DNA from 2 places in the Ruminococcus sp. B05 genome. Region 2 is predicted to be linked to the other one. Evidence: riboswitches for the same ligand, from Rfam matches in the RefSeq annotation. Region 2 holds a riboswitch; the other holds the start of a gene.

Region 1 (6,743 bases), on a different contig from region 2:
AGTAACAGTACAATAAGATTTATCGGATATTTCAACAGACGCTTATAACAATCCACTGTATATTTTTAAATCTTCATCCTTAAACACATTAAAGATTACCTTTTTTATTCTGCTGTCTTTGTTAAGATACTGCTTTACAGTATTCGTTGCAATCTCGGCAGCTCGTTGCTGTGGAAAGCGGAATACACCTGTAGACAAACAACAGAATGTAATAGATTCCACACCCGTATCAGCTGCAAGCTTTAGGCACTCTGTGTAGCAGCTTGCCAACAGGTCTTCATCTTCTTTTGTGACTTTCCATTGTATAATAGGTCCTACCGTATGAAGAATATATTTTGTCGGAAGATTGTATCCCGATGTTATCTTTGCTTTGCCGGTCTCTTCTTCATGCCCCTGCTTTGCCATAATTTCATGCATTTTCAGACGAAGTTCCATTCCAGCATAAGTATGAATAAAGTTATCAATACAGGCATGCATCGGCGAAAAACAACCAAGCATCTGTGAGTTACACGCATTCACGATCGCATCACATTTCAAAGTGGTAATATCCCCCTGCCAGATATATAATCTCGAATCAGATTTTACAGGTGCAAGCGTGTCAACATCTGTGATTCCACGCTCTATATTTCTTTCTGTAAGATACTCATCCTGTATTTTCAAAAAATCATTACTGATTGGTCTTGGCGGTCTGACATTCATAAGTGAGCGGAGCAGATTTTCCTGCCCCTGCTTATCCGTAGGAATGTTCTGTCTGCCAAACGGTATTTCTTCTTTTAAAAGATACTGAATTAGATATTCTCTTCGCTCATCCTGTGTCATAATACCAGCCCCCTTATATCAGTAATTGCCTTTGCCATATCACCGCCAATACCGATTGCACGTTCCCCGAAGCTTTCCGGAACTACCGCTTCATCCATATTCAGGCGTATCAAACTATAAGACGAGTTCTCCCTCACCATCTTTTCAAAAGGGAAACGTATAATAATCGGCGTATTAAATCCAACTCCAAGTTCCAAAAGAACAACCTTTTTATCTTTATTCTGTTCCAGAAAACCCGCATACCTGTCGGCTGCCTCATGCCACGCTTCATCTTCCACAAAATAATTATCACAACGGAGATTCATTGCCATATTGCCGCCACACACCGGACATTTTGGTACAAGTTCTGATGGAATCAGGCAGTCTCTTCTTGCTTTATCCATTTTACGAAACAGGTCTTTTGCATCGTAAGTCTTTAGATGACAGGCTTTCTGGCACTGGATTTTCCCATAATCTCCCTGTGTTGCAAATATTCTTTTTTCATCGAATCCCGCTTTATAAAACTGATGATCCACATTGGTTGTAAGTACAAAATATTCTTTGTTCTTTACAATATCATAAAGCTCTGTATAAAGCGGCAATGCCGGAGGATCAAAGCGGTTCATCAATGCATGTTTTGACCAATATCCCCACTTTGCCTCCTCAGACGGATATGGATAAAATCCGGCTGCATACATATCTGTCATGTAGTACTCACCGTATTTTTTTATAAATTCTTCAAAATTGTCTGTAAACCTTTTACCACCATATTGGATTCCCGCAGCTGTCGATACCCCGGCTCCTGCCCCGATTATAACACAGTCTGTATTTCTTATATTCTTTGCTGCCCTGTCAATCTGGTCTTCATATGCATCCTTTTGGAATACATAATCCCTTGCCGGAGTACTACATAAAAAGTTTCTCCAGTCAGCATGCCCTTTTCTGATTTTCTTAAAAATCATAATGAACCTCTTTTCTCAATACACTGCTTCGGACAAATTTCTGCACATCTTCCGCAATGCAGACAATGATTCTGGTTGATAGTAACCGGAACTGAAGATATATCAATGCATTTTTGCGGACATACAGAGTAACACAGTTTGCATCCAATACATTCTTTTCCAATAAAATACCCTGTCTGAACTGCCTCGGTTTTTCCAATTGTTATAGTATCCCTCACAATATTTGATGGATTGCTGATATCAAAATACTCTCCCTGTGCCTCATACAGCCGAAACACTTCGATTGCATCTTTCGTATCTCCCGGATAGATTTTCTTCATATATGGATTTTTTTCAAACATAATATCAAGATTCTTTTTTCCGATGTTCTTTATTTTTCCACGCAGAGACACCGCAATTTTGTCTTTTGTTGCGGATATTGCCACATACTGCTGCTCCATTAACTGGTCATAAAATGCTTTTCCCTTTGCTGTAAGGAAATACACACCTTCTTCATCATAGTACATCATATCTATGATTCTTGTCTGAGGATGTCCATCTGAACCTATCGTTGCAACTATTGTTGAATGAATTTCATCCACCAGAAGTTTAAGATAATCCATTTTTGTCATTTCAAAGTCTCTCCTTTCAGTATCGGTGTAAGTTTTTTATATGTCATCATGGCAATTAAAACAGCCCGCAGGACGGGATTCCCTGCGGGACTTGTTTTATCATATCTTCTCTCATCCGGACTTTACCGTCGGTTATGGAATTGCACCATATCAGCTTTTGCTCGCAGACTATACTGCCGGTCAGGAATTACACCTTGCCCCGAAGACTGTAATTTTTTCTGTTAATTATCTTTAAAATTCATAAGGTGGATTTCCAGAGAAATCTGCGATTAAACCATGCGGATTTTCAAGATAGAATACCTCAAAAATAGGATTATCTGCTGTCTGGTACTGTCCCTTAACGATAGGATTGTTCATGCATCCTTCCTTTACACTCTTGTTGTCCTCAAATACTGCTTTGCCATGAAGGCGAATCCATGCGTATTCAGGGGAAGATACTGATACTTCTACTTCAGGATTTGCTAACATATCCTTGTAAACATCCTTTGTGTTGTTAGTACAGAACCAAAGCTTTCCGTCCTGCTCAAAACAGAACATGAATGGACGGCATTTTGCCTTTCCATCTCTTCCGACGGTTGCTAAATACTGAACCGGGTTTTTCTGTAAAAATTCTACTACTTTCTGCATTTTAAATTACCTCCTCGCTATGTTGTAACAATGATTATTACATCTTGTAACTATACAATATCATCCGTTTAATGTAATGTCAATAGTTACATCAAACTTTTTGTAACTTTTTTTGTTACAACTCCTTTTGAAGATTTTACATTAATTATGAAAAACGAAAAGGCTCCGGAAATTGTGATGATATAATCACTCATCCGAAGCCTTCTGTAGGCTACTCTTCCTCTGTATACACTGCAATATCTTTTTTCACATCAGCAAGTGTCATTTCTGAAAGTTTTTCCTCCATTGCCTTCTGTACTTCTAACAGTCTCTTATCAAGAACATGGTGAATATTCTTTCCTACCGGACATTTCTGATTGGGATTCTCATGAAAATGAAACAGTTCTTCATCTGGCGCACATTCCACTGCTTTATACACATCAAGGAATGTAATCTGCTCCAATGGTCTGGTAATTGTCACACCGCCTGTCCCTCTTGCAACTTCAATAAGACCAGCAGCCTTTAATTGTTGCAATATTTTACGAACAATCACCGGATTAGTTCCAATGCTTGCTGCCATAAAATCACTAGTCATCTTCTGATCCGAAAATGTATCTATACAGGCAAACATATGGATTGCCATTGTAAATCTGCTTGAAATCTGCATTATAAACACCTCTCTTTGACAGTAATCATATCAAAAAACAGCTGTAATTTCAATGGTTACATTGTTGTTGGAAACTTAATATAAATACAATCAATAGTCTGCTTTAGAAAAAAAAGAAAGATACTTTACAAAATCTTCCTGTTCTCTTTTTGTTTTAGTAATAGCCTCGTTCCTCCCGCCAGTCTTTCACATAACATCGGATTCCGATATAGACCACGTGCACAAGAAGTAATAGTAGAATAAGGTTCATCGGAATGATTGATTTTATCCATTTTCCGAAGTAGATTGCAATAGCTGTACTCATTATCGCCATCATGATACTATTTGAGATTCTATTGCTTAATTGTCCGAAAGAATCTGCATCTGTCACAAACTCTTGAAGCAGACTTACAAATCTGTATTTTCTTCAGCAGTGCATTTTGTCTTTTTATGATCTGGTTTTCCATCACTTTCCATGACGCTGATTGTGTCTGTCCATTCTAAAATTTCTCATCAATTTTTCTGGCATCCGCACCCTCTTGGATCGCCGGTATCTCTAATTTCCCCTGCCTTGCATAAGAAATCTGCTTTTACTTCCTCTGCAATCATTTCTGCTACTTTTTTTGTTGTTCCGCTTGCACTGAAAAATGCCACTAATTTTTTACTCATAATAATGACCCCTTACTTTACGAATTTCTTGTATAAAAATAGGTGTACAAGATTTGATTTTCTCTTATACATCTATATTTTTATATTCCTACAAATTTTTCAAGAACCAGTATACCTTCAGAAATATTCATTTTTTCCTGAAATTCTTTTAAAAAAGTGTCTTCTACACTTCATCCCCAGCCCCTTTGTGTGGGCTATTTTCATCAGCATAATCATTGTATCAGGATAAAGTTCACAAAGTATCCGCAATACGTTCCCATAAGTTCATGTTATTATTGAAATCGTACATATTTCAGTATAAAAAATTCACTATTCAAATTCTGATTATTTATAGTAAATATGGTCTATCAAAATGACTATTTTCTTGTTTAACTTAACAAAACAATTCCTATGCAAAAAGGCGTAATTCACTTTACATTTTCCCCATATATTTTTCTGCCATATGTACTGCCACAGCCCCATCTGCAACAGCTGTTACTATCTGACGAAGTAACTTTGTTCTGACATCTCCTACAGCATAAACACCCGGAATACTCGTTTCAGTATTTTCACCTGCCACAATATATCCTTTATTATCCAGTTCTATCTGATTATCTAAAAAATCTATTGTCGGTTTTCTTCCTATACTCACAAACAAGCCGTCACATTCTATAATGTTTTCTTCTCCTGTAACTGTATCTTTCAACCGCACACCAGTCAATCGTTCTCCATAAAGCAGTTCTTTTACTGTACTATTCCATCGAAACTCTATATTTTCAGTTTTCATCAGCTGGTCATTGTAAATTTTTGTTGCACGTAATGTATCTCTTCGATGAACAATGATAACTTTCTTAGCAATTCGACTTAAAAGAGTAGCATCTGATATAGCAGAATTTCCACCACCAACAACAACCACAATCTTATCTTTATAAAACATACCATCACAGGCGGCACAATAAGCAACTCCATGACCTATCAATTCTTTCTCTTTATCAAGACCAAGTTCTCTTGGATTTGCTCCTGTAGCTATCACTACTGTTTTCCCAATATAAATTCCCGAACTGGTTTCTACTCTCTTAAGCTTTCCTGCTAAATCCATATTAAAAACTTCTGCATATTCACTTTTAGCACCATATTTTTCCGCCTGTTTTTGCATTTTCTCTGCCAATGAAAATCCGTCAATTCCATTTTCAAAACCAGGATAGTTATCAATCTGCCATGTCAGTGACATCTGACCACCTGCAGATAATTTTTCTAAAACAATTGTATCAAATCCTGCTCTGGCTGCGTATAATGCTGAAGTATACCCTCCAGGTCCTCCCCCCACGATAATCATATCGTAAATATGATTTTCATTCATACAGCAGTCCTCCTTTTATTTTTCCAATGCTTCATTAATAAAATTCTCTATCATTATTTTTGATTCAGGTGCAACAATAGAATCTATTGCCTTTCCATCCCGATATAAAACCAGCGTAGGAATTATCTCAATCTTTTCAGCTTCTGCAATCTGTGGTTCTTCATCAATATTTACTTTTCCAGCAATAAGAATATCGCTGTATTCTTCACTTATTTTTTCATAAGCCGCTCCAATTCTACGGCAATAACCACACCAAGGTGCCCAGAAATCAACCAAAACCGGTTTTTCTTTATGAATTAATTGTCCAAACTTTTCTTTATTTATATTTATTGATGTCATATTTTTCAACTCCTTCTCCTGTTTGAACTTAATATATCGCATAAAAGATCTTACTTCTGTGATGATATCACAGAAAAGATAATTTACTTTATTACACTTCTTTTTATTTCTATTTATGGCATATGCCAGTTACATAATTGACGCATCTAAAAAAAGCAAGTATACTATGTTCGTAAAGGAGATAACGGTTATGAACTTCGAAAATTGTTTTCCACTATGGAATGACTTAAACACAACACAGAAAAAAATAATTTCAGACAATTTAATCACACAGTATGTAAAAAAAGGGACAATCATTCACAATGGAAACCTGGATTGCACTGGATTATTACTGGTTAAATCCGGGCAGCTTCGAACCTACATACTTTCAGATGAAGGACGAGAGATTACACTTTACCGTCTGTTCGATATGGATATGTGTCTTTTATCCGCCTCATGTATCATACGCTCCATTCAATTTGAAGTAACCATTGAAGCAGAAAAAGATACTGATCTTTGGATCATCCCTGCTGAAATCTATAAGGGCATTATGAAGGAATCTGCTCCCGTCGCAAACTATACCAATGAGTTAATAGCCACCCGTTTTTCTGATGTCATGTGGCTGATTGAACAAATCCTGTGGAAGAGTTTGGATAAGCGTGTTGCTTCATTTCTTTTAGAAGAGACCTCTATCGAAGGAACAAACGAGCTGAAAATCACTCATGAGACGATTGCTAATCATCTTGGTTCCCACAGGGAAGTTATCACTCGAATGCTTCGATACTTTCAAGGCG
Region 2 (18,075 bases):
ATCACAATATTAGAAGGGACTGTCGGAATTTTTTCAAAAATTGACAGTATTGCAATACGCAGTTTTACAGACAATTCATAAGAATCCAGTTTTTTCTGGAGAAGCAGATGATCATTCTGTCCACAAAAAACCGGACCGACTATGTGGATTCTGACCGGATTTCCATTTTCCAGTTGAAACCCGGCAATCCACATAAGACTGGCATCTGTTTCCAGCACAACTGGAACATATTTTTTTTCAGACAAATGTTGGAAGAGCAAGTCTTTAAAATTCACAAACTCAAAGAAATCGCAGGAAAACAAAGCATTCTCCCAATCTGTTTCCAACAGATTAAAATCCAGATCAAAGCTCCAATGATGCAGTTCATAATTGCAATTAATCAATTCCAGAAAAAAAGAAATCTTATCCTTTGTCTCCATACTACTTTCCTCCTTTGTATTATTCAAAATATGGTGCAAGAAGTTTTCTGTCATTATCGCAATTACAGCGTATAACTGCACCTTCCAATAATTCTGGCTGGTTGCAGACAGAATATAAGATAAACCGGCTCAGAGAAGATTTCAATGCAAGTTTATCTCCTTCTGTCGACTCAAAAAGCACCTCCTGTTCACACTTTGTCACATCTTCCAGAAATGTTTTCAGATTAATTGTATTTTTAAATGGAAACACATATTCCATAAAATGCCCTCCCTTATCTACCTGAAAGATCCAAGATATGTAAGACTCTTTTTCGGTATTCTTGTCTGTGTAGAACGGTCCACTGCAATAAGACCAAATGTCATAGAATATCCTTTCTGCCACTCAAAATTATCCAGCAAACTCCAATGGAAGTACCCTTTTACCGGAATGCCATCCTGAATACAGTTTTGAACACCCTCAAGTGCTTTTTCGATAAACGCAACTCGTCTGCTGTCATCATCTGTCGCAATTCCATTCTCTGTCACAAGCAGCGTTCCTTTAAAATTCTCTGCAACCTTGCGGATTACATGTTCAAGTGCTTCCGGATAAACTTCATAGTTCATCTGGGTAAGTTCAGCTCCTTCCGGAGAAGGCATTCCACCTTCCGGTCCAAATAAAGAACGGGTATAATTCTGTACTCCAAGAAAATCATCATTCTGAATATATGGAAGATAATGTGTGAATTCATTTTCCCATTCTTCTTCAGCAAAAGGCTCTCCTCCTGCCTGGACAGCCTGCATATCATGAAGACTTAAAGTAAGCCCCACCTGAATCTGCGGTGCCAGTTCTCTAATTACTTCTTTTGCAGCCTGATGTGCTTTCATGACAAGAATATCACTCTCCACAGAACGCACTGAAGTAAAATTGGCAACTTTTTCTACGCCAAATACTTTTTTATTTTCTTCTGCTGCTTCCTTCTGCTCCTCCATCATTTTCTGTAAATTAATACCAACCTGAACTGTACCATCTGCATCATCTTTGCCGGCAGTTTCCTGCGCTTTTGCCATCTGTGACATCATCTGGCGTTTATAGCGTTCGGCAATTGCTGTAATCTGCAGTCCCATATTTGCTTCGTTGATTGTGCAAATATAATTAATCTCATCTCCCAGTTTTTCAATCACATAGCGTGTATAACGTGCAAAATCATCAATTGTAGTTTCTGCTTCCCAGCCACCTTTACTAATCAGCCATATCGGGCTTGAAAAATGATGCAATGTAACAACCGGCTCTACCCCATATTTTCTACAACATCTGATTACGCTGCGGTAATGTTCAACTGCCTCTTTGCTGAAAACACCTTCTTCCGGCTCAATCCTCGCCCATTCCAGTGAGAAACGATAAGCATTCAATCCCGCCTCTGCCATTAATTTAATATCTTCTTCGTAACGATTGTAATGATCCACTGCATCCAGAGAAGGCTCTACATAACTTGTATGTTCCATATGTTCCATTGCCCAGCAGTCACTATTTGTGTTGTTTCCCTCTACCTGGTGTGCTGCTGTCGATGCCCCGAGTAAAAATTCTTTTGGAAAATGTGTCATTTAAATATCCTCCTTAATTCTTTATTATTTCACATGTCGCATGAATGACAACAATGTATATTCTGTATAATTTTCATATTCATAATAAATCTTTCTTCTACTTCTTGTGTTAAATAATTAAGGATGATGTTCGTTTTTTCGTTAAATACAGTCTGTATAACGAATTATAATACATTTACACGAAATTAAGAACACAAAATCATAAAATTTGTTGTATTCTTAATAAAAATAGGAAAGAAGGATTAAGATGGCAATAAGAGCAGTACAACAGATTATGCTTGGAAGCGTGACAAAAAACGAAAAAGAAACACTAGAAACATTAAACCGAATAAAAAAAGCCGGCTATGATGGGATTGAGTTGAACGGATTTATGATCCGGCCCACTTCATTTCTGGTTCGTATAATGACAAAGATGGCCGGAATGCCTGTCGGAAAAGGTGGCAATTACGACTGGGCTTCCCTTGTAAAACAAGCAGGGCTTCAGGTTGTCAGTGTCCATGAAGATCTTGGAACTATTCAGCGTGAATCTGACACTGTGATTACCGAAGCAAAAAATTTCGGTACTGACAAAGTTGTTATCACAGGAATGTACCGCTTTGATTATTCAGACAAAAACACTGTATTAAAACTTGCGCGTGATTTAAATGAAGCCGGTAAAACGCTTAAACAATCTGGAATCCACCTGCTTTATCACAATCATAACTGTGAATTTCGTAAAGTGGAGTCTGAGAAAACAGCCTATGACCTTCTGTTCGAAAATACAGATCCCGATCTGGTCGGATTCGAGTTTGATTCCTACTGGCCTACAGAAGCCGGCATATCTGCCATTTCACTTATGAAAAAATTAGGCAGCCGCATGAAATTATACCATATTAATGATCGTGGAACGAGACTGGAAGGAGCATCCATGACACCAATTTTAAAATCTGACAGTATGGAACTTGGCTATGGTAATATGAATTTGAAAGAGCTTGTAACACAGGCGTTGCGTGTAAATGTGGATGCCATTATTCTTGAGAGTCATAAAAACTGGATTGATAAATCTCCTTTAAGATCTTTGGAAGTCAGTTCTGAATTTATGAACCGTGAAATACAAGGACTTTCCTAATATAAAAAAAGCTGGTGCTTCAAACGTTTTTTACGTTGAACGCACCTGCTTCTTTTCTTTTATTACTCACGAATCTTAGGATGTTTCCATGTTGATACATTCATGTGACCTGCCGATAATGCTCCGTCTACAGGAATGGCTGCTCCTGTGATATAACGTGACAAATCACTTGCAAGGAAAAGTGCCAGATATCCACATTCTTCTGGGTTTCCAATCCGTCCTGCCGGACAGTCCTTTGCAAAAAATGCCATTGCCTGCTCCGGAGCATTTCCAAAGATAGACGTCTTCGTATATCCAGGACAGATTGCATTTACAGTAATTCCATATGGGGCATAGTCGAGTGCTGCTGCTTTCGTCATGCCAACAACTCCATGCTTTGTTGCTGTATAAAGAGCCTGTCCTCGCTGTGGGATAAGACCTGCAATGGATGCCACATTGATTAGAAATCCACCCTGACTGTGGGATTTAAAGATTGCTTCTGCCGCATATTTCATTCCGGCGAATACACCTTTACTATTGAGTTCAAAGATTTTGTCATACTCTTCCATCTCATATTCATGCAATGGACGGCCTCCTTGCCCGATTCCTGCATTATTCACAATTCCATCCAGCTTTCCATAATGCTCTACTGTTCTATCAATCAAATTTCTAACCTGACTGTTCTCACTGCAGTCCGTCTGTACAAATATTGCATCTCCACCATTCGCACAGATTTTATCTGCTACTGCCTGTCCCTGTTCTATATTTATATCTGCACAGACTACTTTCATTCTATTTTCTCCGAAAATCTTTGCAACTGCCTCCCCAATTCCGCTGCCCGCTCCTGTAACAATTGCTACTTTTCCATTTACACTTGAAAAATCCATCTTTCTTCTTTCCTTCCTTTATTCTGTGGATTACTGCTTTTTGTTTCTGTAATCCATCACCTGTTTTCTGATAATAGAATAAGAGATGTATATAAACTCAACATAAACTTTTGCTTATAAATATACAAAAAATGATGTTCCTTTTCCTGCTCTGCTCTCCACACGTATAGAACCGCCTGACAATTCGACAATTCTTTTTACAATGGACAATCCAAGTCCAAAGCCCGATGTTTCATGCGAGTCATCCCCCTGATAATAACGTTCAAAAATATGACTCACTATATCATCATCCATTCCCTGTCCCTCATCTTTTACTTCAATCCAGATGCCTTCTTCTGTCTTTCTTCCATTAATAAATATCGTTGTATGTTCCGATGAATACTTTCTGGCATTGTCTAGCAGATTCGTCCAGACTTCATCCAGTAACTCTTCGTTTCCGAAATACCATATCTCTGGAAGATTCACTTCCAGACTGATGTATTTTGTTTCAAAAGCCGGCAACTGCAGAATTGCACAATTCCTTATCTGGGAATCCAGCCGATATTTTTCTTTCTTCTGAATTAGCTCCATATTTTCAAGTTTGGAAAGTAACAGGGTATTCTGGGATAATTGGGATAAACGCCCTGCTTCTTTTGCCATAATATTCAGATATTCTTTTTCCTCTTTTTTTGGGAGCTCATTTACTGCCAAATATTCTGCCATTCCTTTTACAGAGTTAATCGGTGTCTTAAATTCATGGGAAAAATCTTTCATAAACTGCTTCTGCTGCTCATCTGCATTTTTCAGTTCTTTTACCATGCGATTAAAGTTTTCGTAAATTGCTTTATACTCACCTGAATACTTTAATGATAATTCTACATCCAGATTTCCTTTTGCGACCTCATCCAGTCCATTGATCAGTTTTTCCATTCTCCGATACAACATAGCAGAAACAACAGCAAGAACAACGCCACACAGATTTCCCATGGTCTGATAGATTGCAACGCTCCATACTAAAAAATTGTCACTTTTTATATCAAAATAATAATAACGTATAGCTACCGTGACCAGATAGGATGCAACTGCAAAAACATTGACGATAATCCCCAGTCCGACAGCCCAGCGAATTGTACCGATCCGCCTTCTTCCTTCACTTACCATATCTTATTTCTCCTCGATACCCAAGTCCACGTACTGTAACAATTTCAAATTCCTGATAAGAAGCAAACCGCTTCCGCAGACGGTTGATATGCGTTCTTACAGTTGTTTCATCAGAATCTGTTTCATATCCCCAAATGTCATCCAGCAATTGTGTTGTAGTAAATACTTTCTTCGGATAGGACAGAAGTTTAAATAACAAATCAAATTCTTTTTTGGGAAGTGTGATACGTTCTTCCCCACAGCTTACTGTATTGTCATCTTCGCTTATTATCAAATCGCCAATTGTAATTTTCTTTTCCAGATGAATCTGTGATCTTCTCAGAAGTGCACGTACTCTCCACTGAAGTTCTTCGTAATGCACAGGTTTTGTCATATAATCATCAATACCGATTGCGAATCCATTCTTCTTATCTTCCCATTCTTTTTTTGCTGTCAGCATGAGAATCGGAGTTGTTTTATTCATCAGCCGAAATTGTTTTACAAATTCATATCCGTCCATCTTCGGCATCATCACATCTGCAATGACCAGATCTGCTTTCTGATGTTCCAGCTTCTCCAGTGCTTCTACTCCATTGGATGCCTCCACTACATTGTATTCATTTTTCAAATGTAATTTTGTAACCAACCTTGTACTGTAATCATCTTCAATCACTAACACGGTAATCATAATTCCTAACCCCTTATTAAAAATGTAGCCTGATATCAGATATTTCTGATACCAGGCTATATTTCTTGTTACACGACCTGTTTTGCTCTTTCTTTCAAATGTTTTTTTGTCAGAAAGCCGACACGATGGTATCTAAAATCCTGCGTGTACACCGCTGAAGTTCATTCAACGTCAGCGGATATTCCACTTTTCCTTCTTTTGCATTGACAGATTTCACAATATCATCTACATCATTCTGTGAACCTGGCATAATCAGGTCATTTCCTGACTTGATGCAGCCTGCAGAACTGGAATTTCTGTTCATCACAGTTTATAGCTTCCTGCTGTCAAGATTCTTTTTCTTCCATCCGGCAGTGTAACTTCTGCCTCTGTATTGGACGGAATCTCAATTTCATATATTGGTTTATCATTCTCATATTTCCATCCACTGACAATTCTTCCCACTGGTGATTGATAACTTGCTTTTGCATATCCCAGTTGTGGATTCGGCTGTGGTGTTATACTGATTTTTCCTTCATTTAGAGAAATCCCACAAACTCCGGAGAAAAGCCAGCCAGTCACAGCACCGTAAGAATAATGGTTCAATGATTCCTTCACTTCTCCTTTTTCATTGATTCCGTCCCAGGTTTCCCAGATTGTCGTAGCCCCCTTTTTCACTGCATATAACCAGCCAGGCTTCGTGTCCTGCAAAAGCAGTCTGTACGCTGTTTCTATATATCCATACTGCGCCAATACCGGACAAAGGGATGGTGTTGATAAGAATCCGGTATTCAAATGATAATCATTTTTTACTACCAGTGCATTCAGTTCCTCTGCTGCCTGCTTTTTCTCTTCTTCTGTCAGAAGGTTAAAAGAGATTGCACGTACATATTCTGCTTGTCTGTCAGAACTGATTTTTCCATCTTTCAGAGCAATATGCCGGAATGCTTTCTTTGCCATTTGCGCTGTTTTTCTATATGCGGAAGCATCTTCCTCTTTTCCAAGAATAGATGCAATCTCTGAAAGCATTTCTCCAGATTTTGCGAAATACGCAGTTGCCACTTTTCCCTGTGGAGTACGCATTGCATTCGTACTTTCCACATCCGGCTCGCACCACTCACCATAATCAATTCCTGTCTCGATCGTGTATCTGCGGTATGGATTTCTCTTTAACAGCTTCATTGGATTCTTCGGCTTCTGCTTTGCACGTTCTTCAAGAAAGTGATACCACTTTTGCATCATCTCATAGTTTTCTTCAAGAATTCTCTTATCCTGATATCTCTTATAAAGGACATACGGAACAATAATACATGCATCTCCCCATCCGACAGAACCAGCCAACAATTTTGAAAAGAAACTTGGATTATTATTCTTCGGTGCAATATTCGCTACCTTTCCATCCTCATACTGGTTAATTCTACATTCATCCAGCCATTTACGGATTACCGGATAACAGTCTTCAAGATAAATTCCTGTATCCGCAAATACACCCATGTCTCCTGTCCAGGCTGCGCGCTCTCTTGTTGGACAGTCTGTCGGTGCATCACAGAAATTAGACTTCTGACTCCAGATACTGTTCTTAACTAACTGATTGACATCTTCATTGGAACAGGTAAATGTTCCAAGCTGTTCCATCTTTGAATATACCGCAATGGAAGTGAATTTGGCATCGGACAAATTAATCTCTGTTTCAACCAGTGCATAACGGAATCCCCATATTGTAAATTTGGATTTGTAATGATTTTCTCCTTCTTTACAAGTATAAACAACCTGCTGTTTTGTTCCACCTTCTTTATGACGTTTTCTATCCTGAAAATTTTCTGTCGTGAAATTTCCATTTTCATCTAAAGTTTCTCCGTGTGTCAGGACAATTTTATCACCTGCATGGGCATTTACTGTAAATTCAATATAACCCGCAAGATTCTGTCCATAATCAATCACGATTTCACCATTTGGTGTTTTTATAATCTTTCCTTCAAAATGCTCACACTCTACGATTGGTACGCAGTTTGAACATACAAAATTTTCCACGCCAAAGTCTTCCACTTTCACTTCATGATAATCATCTGGCTCTTCCATCGTGGCGTCGATTACTTCTCCCTGCTGCATATCATTTTCCCGGATTGGTCCAGACTGAGAAGCCTTCCAGCTCTCATCCGAGATACATACTGGCTTTCCGTCAACTTCGAGCTGGAAATAAAGTGCAATATCTTCTCCATACAGATTTCTGTCTCCATCAACACCTGAACAACTACGGTACCAGCCATCTCCCAGAATCACCTGCACTTCGTTTTCTCCTTCGTGTACCAGTCCAGATACATCGTAAGTCTGATATGCCAACTTTTTATCATAAGTATAGGTACCCGGTGCCAGCACAAAATTTCCTACTCTTTTTCCATTGATTGAAGCTTCATATAACCCATGACAAGTAATGTAAAGTCTTGCTCTACCTGCTTTTTCAAGGAAAAATGAAGTTTTCAGACAGCTTGCCGGCTTGTGCACTTTCGGATCACAGACCAGTTCCGGATTGATCCATTTTGCCACAAACTGATTTTTTTCAAGAATTCCCAGCTCAAAGACTCCTTCCTTACTCCATTCTCCTTCTTTTCCGTTTTCGTCCCAAAGACGTACTTTCCAGGAAATGTTCTGTCTGCTTTCTGCTTCTTTCCCGAATGTAGTATGCATCTCATCTGACTCTTTTTTCCCACTGTTCCAAACCACTTTTCCATCAGATACTGCCTCAATCTCATAAGCTGTCTGCTTTTTTCCCTCTTCACAGTTCCAGGAAAGATATGGCGTCCGGATATCAATTCCGATTGGATCTACTAAATGTTCTGTTCTTAAATTTACTGCTTTCATCTATGCTTCTAATGCTCCTTTACAGTCTGACAACCTGTCCTTTTGTAATTCCATTTTCATTGTAAGAATCTACTCGCACAAAATACTCTTGTGCTTTCACAAGTGCCCCGATTCTTTTCTTTATCACATGATTCTTTTTTGCCTGTACATCTTCTGTATCACGGTAAATCTGATAACTGTGATACAGTTTATTCTCTTCATGTCCCCAGAGAATATTATAACCAATGGCATCCTTCTTTCCTTCAATCGTAAGAAGAAGATCCAGCCGGTCTTCACTTCTTTTCGCTGTGAACTCCGGTACCTCTGCTTTTTCTCCATCCCCCAGACCAAATACACGTACCCCGGAGATGCATGGTGCCACATCATATGGAATCTCAAGGATTGTAAGACGCAGGAAACGTACCTGGATTCCATTTTCCCTAACAATAAAATCATGTGGAAGATCTGTCACTGCCTCTGATTTATCCTCAATTGTAAAATATTCAATTCCATCTGTTGAGCCTTCAAACTTCCATCTTGTACACAACTCTCGCTCTTCAATATATCTCGGCTGTGTAACAGAGCCCTGTATTTTTCCCGGTGAAGTAATCGGAAGATCATCATCTGCAAAATTAATCTGGACGGCTCTTACGTCCATTACCTGCTCCAGATCCACCTCAAGCCACTGTCCGCTTTCTGCTGTCTTTGCCCTCCACCAGGTCTGAGAATCCTCATCTACTGTTTGCTCTGCGCCCTTTCCCTCTTCGTTGGAAGAACATTTCACAGGTTTCGCATAACTAAGGAGATACCAGTCCGGCTCTTTCCACGGATCATTGCATCCCTCTGCTACAGCTCTTGGCCAGTCTCCATAATTCTGATTGCAGAACAATTCCCCATCTGCATCAAAGCCGGCCGGCCAGATACCTACACGCCGCTCAAACTGGTGGTTTACACTGATTCTCATCGTTGAAGTGTGCCAGAGATTTCCTTCTTTATCCCACATAGTTGAACCATGTCCTGCTCCCGGCATAAATCCACCCGGATGATAGGAAAACGGATTATTCTTTGCAAGTTCAAATGGGCCAAGCGGTGAATCTGACATATAGACACCATCTGCATAGACATTATACTCAGCCCCCGGACATGCATACTGAAGGTAATATTTTCCATTCTGCTTATCCATCCACGCTCCTTCAATAAATGCTCTTCTTGTAAACATTCCCCGAATCTGTGGAATCATCTGTTTTGGTATCTGATCTACGCTAATTCCGTTCTGCTTCACAAATTCTTGGAACATCATCTCCACTTCTTCCTCGCTTTTCGGAAATTCACAATGATCCACGCCCATCCGTTCATAACCTCTTTCATAGGCATTACCAGATAAAAGGTCAATCCGTTCTGTCTTTGGAACCATCGTAACCGGATCCAGCTCGACACCCCAGACCGATGTAATATTAGAACATCCCCAATAAAAATATACTCTTCCGTCTTCATCAAAGAATAAATTCGGATCCCAGAAATCAAACGTTCCTGGAATTTCCTCATATGGTCCGTTTATAATATCTTTTGTTCTGTAATAATTACAGTTTTCTCCTTTTTTGGATGCACAGAAATAGACATAATCTCCACATACCCTTGCATCCGGTGCATAATCATAAAGAGGCAGATTATCCGGTAATCTGTAAGACTCCCAGTTCACCATATCCTCTGATACCCATACGCTAAGATTCATTGACGCGAAGATATAATATTTTCCCTGAAATAAAATCATAGAAGGATCCGCCGCTTCCCTGTCAATTTGTAATTTCCCATGGGAGCGTGGATCCATATTGAATTGATAGCGATACGGAACGTTAATTGGATTACAATAATATTTCATATATATTTCCTCCTGAAGAATAAAATTTCCGATAAGTAATCTTACTGTAATTGTAATTCTACTTTATCTTATTTCTTACTGCGTTCCGTTTTTCGCTAAGATGTTTATTTTTTTGTTAAATATTTTGTTGTATCAGTAATAATCATTTTTGAACATTTTTTTCTACGTCACTCTTTTTCCTCTTTCAGCACAATTTTACGACATTTCATAATAATGTGCGTAAATTCCGCCTTTTGCCAGCAGTTCTTCGTGTGTTCCACGCTCTGCGATTCCTGTATCAGCCACTACCAATATCTCATCTGCATTACGGACAGTTGATAATCTATGTGCGATCGTAATCGTGGTTCTATCTTTTGCCAGCTCATCCAGACTCTTCTGAATAAATCTCTCACTCTCATTATCCAGCGCACTGGTAGCCTCATCTAAAATTAAAATGGAAGGGTTCTTTAAAAATACTCTTGCAATCGAAATTCTCTGTTTCTGCCCTCCTGATAATCTTGTTCCACGTTCTCCTACAAAAGTTTCATAACCATCCGGCAATTCCATAATAAAATCATGGATATTCGCCCTCTTTGCTGCAGCTATGATTTCTTCCATCGACGCACCCGGCTTTCCATATGCAATGTTATCACGAATACTTCCGCAGAATAAGTAGACATCCTGCTGTACCAGCCCTATCTGGCTACGCAGACTCTTTAAAGTCAGTTCTCTTACATCTTTTCCATCAATCGTAATACGTCCGCCGGTCACATCATAGAATCTTGGAAGCAGTGAACAGATTGTTGTCTTTCCACTTCCCGACGGTCCCACAAGCGCAATTGATTTTCCTGCCGGAATATCAATAGACACATCCGCAAGTACCAGTGTATCGTCATCACTATAATGAAAGGAAACGTCTTCATAACGTACATGTCCTTTTACATTCTCCAGCGGCTTTGCATCCTTAGCATCTACAATCTCTGGTTCTGTCTCAACTACATCTAAGAATCTTCTAAATCCAGACAATCCTTTCTGCATCATCTCTGTTAACTCCACCAGAATCTGGATCGGACTGATAAAGATTCCGATATATAAAGCATACATCGCAAGGTCAGCGGCTTCCATCTGTCCATGTGCGATCAGCCATCCACCAAATACAAGCGTCATCAGATACATCATTCCCTGGAAGAATAGATTTCCACTCATAAAACTGCCCATACAACGATAATTGGCATCTTTTGAAATCAAAAATCCCTGATTACTCTTTTTAAACTTCTCCCGCTCAATATCTTCATTTGCAAAAGACTGCACTACACGGATTCCCGCTAATGTATCCTGCAGGCTTGAGTTCAAATCCCCAATCTTACGTCTGTTGTCCATAAATGTTGCCTGCATCTTGCGGTTCTGTCCATAAGAAAAAATCACCATAAATACTACCAGTATCAAAAGAGGAATTGCCAGTTTCCAGTTGATCAGGAACAAAAATACAAAAGAGCCGATGATCTTTATTAATGAAATAAATAAATTTTCCGGTCCATGATGTGCAAACTCTGAAATATCAAAAAGATCTGACACCAGTTTACTCATCGTCTGTCCAGAATTATTCTTATTGTAATAAGAAAATGATAATTTCTCATAATGATCAAACAACTGCTGACGCATGTCACTCTCCATACGTGCCCCCATCATATGCCCTTGGTAGCTGACATAATATTTACATCCTGTCTGAATCAAATACATTACAAACAAAATCACTGCCATCGGCAATAAAGCTTGCAGGATTGCGGCAGAACTCTCCGTAAATAAAGTCTTCGTTAGTATCCGCAAAATCTGCGGAAATGCCAGGTCAACCAGACTGATTACAGCAGCACAGATCAAATCCAGAAAAAATACACCTTTGTACGGTCCATAATATTGAATAAATTTTTTTAACGTATGCATATCAATCTCCATTTCTTTCAAATTAATCCGTTATATTATATCACAATGGGACCATTTGGGGACGGAGTTTAGCGGCTTTTTTGTAAAAAAAAGCCGCTAAACTCCGTCCCCAAATGGTCTACGATGCCAAATCATGATGGATTGTTCCATCATAATCGAACATGATTGTTTTTGTCATCATTTATTTTCCTGTCTTTTAAAGCTGCTTCATCAGATTGACCATTTCGATCGCAGATAATGCACAGTCATAGCCTTTATTTCCTGCTTTGCTTCCTGCACGCGCAATAGCCTGTTCGATATTCTCAGTCGTGATTACTCCAAATAAGACCGGAATCCCTGTTGCAAGTTCAACCTGTGCGATTCCCTTGGCAGATTCATTGCACACCAGATCATAATGTGAAGTATCTCCACGGATGACAGCTCCCACACAGATAACTGCATCATATTTTCCTGACTGTGCCATTTTCTGTGCTGTAAGCGGGATCTCAAATGCTCCCGGCACCCATGCTGCAGTAATATTCTCTTCTTCTACTCCATGTCTTACCAATCCGTCGACTGCCCCTCCCAATAATTTATTCACAATAATTTCATTGAATCTCGCTGCCACGATACCAACCTTCATTCCCTCCGGTGCTACTACTTTTCCTTCTACTAAATTAATCTGTCTCATTTTTTCTTCCTCCTGATATTTGTTGTTTTTTATAAATTTATTTCTTTAAAAATATGCCCCATCTTTTCCTGCTTCGTTTTCATATACTTCCTGTCATACTTTTGTACCGGAATCTCCAGCGGTACTCTCTCATTGATCTTCAGCCCAAATTCACCAAGTCCATAAACTTTATCCGGGTTATTTGTCAGTAATCTTAATGATTTTACACCAAGGTCTGACAGTATCTGTGCCCCAACCCAGTACTCTCTGAGATCCGGTGCAAACCCTAACTTCACATTAGCCTCCACAGTATCGTATCCTTGTTCCTGAAGTGCATAAGCTTTGATCTTATTGATTAGTCCGATTCCTCTGCCTTCCTGTCTCATATACAGAATGATTCCCCTGCCTTCCGCCTCTACCTGGCGCATCGCGGTCTGCAGCTGCAGACCACAGTCACATCTAAGCGATCCGAATGCATCTCCTGTCAGGCACTCCGAATGTACCCGGCAAAGCACATCCTCACCATCTCCCAGATCACCTTTTACCAGTGCCACATGATGCTCTCCTGTAATGTCATTGATATAACCATACATTTTAAAATCACCGTACTGCGTTGGGAGGTTTGCAGCTGCTTCCTCCTTTACATGCTTTTCATGTATTCTTATATAATCCTGCAGATCACGGATCGTAATAAATGTAAGGTTATGCTCTTTTGCCATTTCCCATAGCTGTGATGTACGCATCATAGTTCCATCTTCTTTCATAACTTCGCAGCACACGCCACATTCTTTCAGTCCGGCAAGTCTCATAAGATCTGTTGTTGCCTCCGTATGACCATTTCGTACCAGAACCCCGCCTTTTCTGGAAATAAGCGGAAATACATGTCCCGGTCTTCTGAAATCCTCCGGTTTTGACTTATCATCCACACACTTCATAATAGTATAGGAGCGCTCTGCCGCAGAGATACCTGTAGTTGTATCTGCGTGATCTACTGCTACGGTAAATGCTGTGCCGTGATTGTCCGTGTTCTCAGCAACCATCGGCGGAAAGTTCAATCTCGCCGCAATTTCTGCACTCATAGGTGTACAGATAAGACCTTTTGCATAAGTCGCCATGAAATTAATATTTTCCTGGGTTGCAAACTCTGCCGCACATATCAGATCTCCCTCATTTTCTCTGTTCGGATCATCTGTGACCAGAACTATTTTCCCTTCCTTAAGATCCCTAAGTGCCTCTTCAATTGTGTTGTACTGATAATTTTGTGACATAGTGTATATCCTCCTGTTCTAAAACCCGAATTCTTCAAGAAACTTCATCGTAATTCTGGATTCTTTTTTCTCTTCGTTATTTTTTCTGATGACAAGCAATTTTTCTACATATTTTCCAATCATATCATTTTCCAGATTAACCAGATCCCCCGGCACCTTTTCCAAAAGTGTTGTTTCTTCTCCTGTATGTGGAATGACCGACACCTGAAAACCAGCTTCATCAACCCTTGCAACTGTCAGGCTAATCCCATCAATACAGACGGAGCCTTTTTCCACGATCAGATGCAAAATCTGCGGCGATGTCTCAATTGATACCCAGATGGCATTTTCTTCCCGGATCATGGAACGTATCACGCCAGTCCCATCAATATGACCACTTACTATGTGTCCCCCGAACCTGCCATCTGCAGCCATTGCACGTTCCAGGTTTACCTTGCTTCCGGCTTTACAGCTGCCAAGACTGCTTCTTCTGATCGTCTCTGCCATCACATCTGCAGTAAAGCCGTCTGGCTGGATCGACGTAACTGTCAGACACACACCATTTACAGCAATACTGTCACCGATCCTTGTTCCTTCCAGAACTTTCCGAGCTTTCACTGCCAGGATTCCTGATTCTCCTGTCAGCTGTATATAACGGACTTTTCCTTTCTCTTCTACGATTCCTGTAAACATGATTCCTCCTGTTTTTTCTCACACACCTGACATCTTATCCGGATATCCTCACCAATCTGGCGGATATCTGTATATTTCAGTTCCACTGCTTCAGACGGGAATTCAACTCCGATACCTTCTACCGGTGTCTTCCCGGCCACACCGCCAAACAGCTTTGGTGCCACAAAAGCCTGTACTTCCTTTACAATTCCGGCTCGCAGGGCACTGTCATTTAACGTCCCGCCTCCCTCCAGTAGGATGCTGTCAATACCTCTGTTCCCAAGATCTGTCATCAGTTTCTTAAGGTCTACCTGCTCCTTTTCATCCGGACAGTAAATGGTCTCAACTCCCATGGTATGTAATATTTTTATTTTTTCTTCTGTATTTTTCTGAGTTGCATAAGCCACGATCGTCCGGTACTTTTTTGCACTTTTTACGATCTGACTGTCCGGACGGATCCTGAGCTTACTGTCGCACACAATCCTTATAGGACTTTTCCAGTCTTCTACCCGGACGTTTAACATCGGATCATCTGCAAGCACAGTTCCAATACCTGCCATGATCCCCATGTACTGATGCCGCATATGCTGTACTTCTTTTCTTGCTGCTTCTGAGGTAATCCATTTTGATGCTCCTGTCTTCGTTGCAATCTTCCCATCCATTGTCATGGCATACTTCATCACCACATAAGGTGTTTTCGTAGTAATATAATGGAAAAACACTGGATTCAGCTGATTACATTCTTCTCTCATAAAATCTTCAACTACTGTTACACCTGCTTTCCTTAACATCTGCACACCTTTTCCTGCCACTTTCGGATTCGGATCTCGGGAACCGATTACCACCTTTCTGATCTTCTGTTCAATAATCGCTTCCGTACATGGAGGTGTTTTTCCATGATGACAGCAAGGCTCCAGCGTGACATAAATCACTGCACCTTCTGCTGATTCTGTAAGGGAAGCAATTGCATTACGTTCCGCGTGAAGTTCTCCATACTTTTTATGATAGCCTTCTCCGATGATTCTTCCGTCTTTTACGATCACTGCCCCTACCATCGGATTGGGATTCGTCCAGCCTTCTCCTTTTTTTGCCAGATGAATCGCCCTAAGCATATATTCCTGATCTGTCATTTTTATTCCTTCTTTCCTATTCCTGTTCTTTGCCTGGTACGCAGAAGCTTTTAGACCTGTGCAATCGGATTCACAGACAAGTAAATGCTATCTTTATTGCGAAAAAGATGTACTAGATACAAAAAAAGCCTGCAGAAATATCTGCAGGGTGGAATTGATCTGTTGCATTTGATTGATAAATGAATGTCTGATTTCCAATATAAAAAGCTCTGAAATGGATCACCATCTCAGAGCTCTGATACTACATTCATTCAAAAAATCAACTGTACTATCATCTTCTTCCATCCAGACTGTACTGTCGGCCCCGGAATCTCACCGGATCATACCTTTCGGCTCGCGGGCTCTACCGCCGGTAGGGAATTTCACCCTGCCCTGAAGATATCTTTTGTTCATTTTAATACTTTTTCTGTAATTTGTAAAGTGCAATTTTTATTTTACTCATTCCAATAGAACGCGGAGTACAGACACTCTTTCATCGCTTGCTTTGATACATGAGTTTGTCCGCTCTTTTGAGTATGTGATATGCTCTTTGCAATATCGGTCAGAACCAAATCTCCAATGTCATGTTCCAGATCTCCGTCCCCAAATGGTCTATTCTCCCCAGACTTCTTCTGCTATTTCTTTTACAAGTCTGAGTTTTTCCCATTGTTCTTCTTCTGTCAGTTTATTTCCAATCTCACAAGAAGCAAATCCACACTGTGGACTTAAACACAATCTGTCTAATGGAACATATCTGGCAGCTTCATTTATTCTCTTAATCACCGTTTTTTTATCTTCAAGTACCGGGGATTTTGTTGTAATAAGTCCTAATACTACGGTCTTATCTTCTGATACTTTTGCAAGTGGTGCGAATCCTCCTGATCTTTCGTCGTCATATTCAAGAAACAGTGCATCTACATTTTCTTTTGCAAATACGTAATCAGCTACTGTATCATATGGTCCGCTTGTAAAAAATGTGGAATGATAATTGCCTCTGCAAATATGTGAAGTGATCACCATATCTTCTGGTTTTCCTTCCAATGCCAAATTATTTACTTCAAGTAACTGTTGCTTTACATCCTCAAGATTTTCTCCCAACGATTTATAACGAATTGCTGCTGCATCACCGACTACTGCACCCCATGTACAATCATCCAATTGAAGATTTCGGCATCCTGCATCATAAAATTGTTTAATGACCTCCTGATATGCTTTTCCGATATCCTTAATCAACTCCTCATTTGTTGCATAATATTTTCTTGTATTTTCCAGATTCATTGGAACAACCATCTGCTGGAATGTCTGTGCCGGTGCCGGAATGGTATATTTTGCAACTGTATTTTCATCTTCAAACTGTTTTAAAAATTTGAAATATTCTACAAATGGATGTGCTTTTGCCTTGATTTTTCCTACAAGATAGGTGTCGTCAAGTACTGCTAACTCTGCATCAAACTGTACTCCATTTCCTGTGTTTTCATGTGCAACACCTTCCAGTCCCCACATAAAATCAAGATGCCAGAAAGTTCTTCTAAATTCTCCATCGGTGATTACATGAAATCCAAGTTCTTTCTGTTTTGCTACAACTTTTGTAATCTCTTCATTCACAATTTCATCGTATGCTTCCTGTGTAATTTCATTATTTTGAAATGAAATCTTTGCCTCCTTCAATCTCTGCGGTCTTAAAAAGCTTCCCACAAAATCGTATCTATATGGTGTTGTTATTTTACCCATAATCATGTCCTCCGTTTTTTGTTTTGAATCTGAAGACATTCTAACATCTTCACCATAACTTGAAAAATACTTAAAAATTGCATTTGTCCATAGTTTAAAGCTATGGCAGGGCCATTTAGGGACGGAGAGCCGGTTAGGGGGACCATTTGGGGACGGAGTTTAGTGGCTTTTTTGAATCAAAAAAGCCACTAAACTCTGGTATGATTCCCCTTAAGTAGACAAGGTAAATAACCAAAATCTACTTAAGGGGGTTTTTTATGTCTAAATATT

What was found. A riboswitch is a leader RNA that binds a small molecule or an ion and turns the genes downstream of it on or off. The one in region 2 is predicted to bind FMN.
Region 1: another riboswitch for FMN. It lies ahead of D8Q48_RS02965 (4Fe-4S binding protein); the one in region 2 lies ahead of ribD (bifunctional diaminohydroxyphosphoribosylaminopyrimidine deaminase/5-amino-6-(5-phosphoribosylamino)uracil reductase RibD).

Annotation. Positions count from the first base shown of each region.
Region 1 covers NZ_RBZR01000001.1:676,950-683,692, forward strand. Annotated here, with positions in the region: gene D8Q48_RS02955 (protein-ADP-ribose hydrolase) at 43-819, opposite strand; gene D8Q48_RS02960 (Sir2 family NAD-dependent protein deacetylase) at 816-1,760, opposite strand; gene D8Q48_RS02965 (4Fe-4S binding protein) at 1,757-2,371, opposite strand; FMN riboswitch at 2,471-2,582, opposite strand; gene D8Q48_RS02970 (pyridoxamine 5'-phosphate oxidase family protein) at 2,603-2,998, opposite strand; gene D8Q48_RS02975 (Rrf2 family transcriptional regulator) at 3,210-3,644, opposite strand; gene D8Q48_RS17410 (DUF6040 family protein) at 3,799-3,960, opposite strand; partial or broken gene D8Q48_RS17760 (flavodoxin) at 4,206-4,292, opposite strand; gene trxB (thioredoxin-disulfide reductase) at 4,705-5,631, opposite strand; gene D8Q48_RS17425 (thioredoxin family protein) at 5,647-5,970, opposite strand; gene D8Q48_RS03000 (Crp/Fnr family transcriptional regulator) at 6,086-6,743, shown strand, end outside.
Region 2 covers NZ_RBZR01000016.1:54-18,128, reverse strand. Annotated here, with positions in the region: gene D8Q48_RS11705 (AraC family transcriptional regulator) at 1-419, opposite strand, end outside; gene D8Q48_RS11700 (hypothetical protein) at 439-678, opposite strand; gene D8Q48_RS11695 (family 1 glycosylhydrolase) at 696-2,000, opposite strand; gene D8Q48_RS11690 (sugar phosphate isomerase/epimerase) at 2,248-3,108, shown strand; gene D8Q48_RS11685 (SDR family NAD(P)-dependent oxidoreductase) at 3,171-3,974, opposite strand; gene D8Q48_RS11680 (HAMP domain-containing sensor histidine kinase) at 4,089-5,114, opposite strand; gene D8Q48_RS11675 (response regulator transcription factor) at 5,104-5,781, opposite strand; gene D8Q48_RS11670 (hypothetical protein) at 5,891-6,088, opposite strand; gene D8Q48_RS11665 (alpha-L-rhamnosidase) at 6,085-8,619, opposite strand; gene D8Q48_RS11660 (family 43 glycosylhydrolase) at 8,639-10,477, opposite strand; gene D8Q48_RS11655 (ABC transporter ATP-binding protein) at 10,673-12,397, opposite strand; gene ribE (6,7-dimethyl-8-ribityllumazine synthase) at 12,594-13,067, opposite strand; gene D8Q48_RS11645 (bifunctional 3,4-dihydroxy-2-butanone-4-phosphate synthase/GTP cyclohydrolase II) at 13,097-14,314, opposite strand; gene ribE (riboflavin synthase) at 14,333-14,986, opposite strand; gene ribD (bifunctional diaminohydroxyphosphoribosylaminopyrimidine deaminase/5-amino-6-(5-phosphoribosylamino)uracil reductase RibD) at 14,968-16,095, opposite strand; FMN riboswitch at 16,365-16,479, opposite strand; gene D8Q48_RS11630 (5-methyltetrahydropteroyltriglutamate--homocysteine S-methyltransferase) at 16,687-17,805, opposite strand.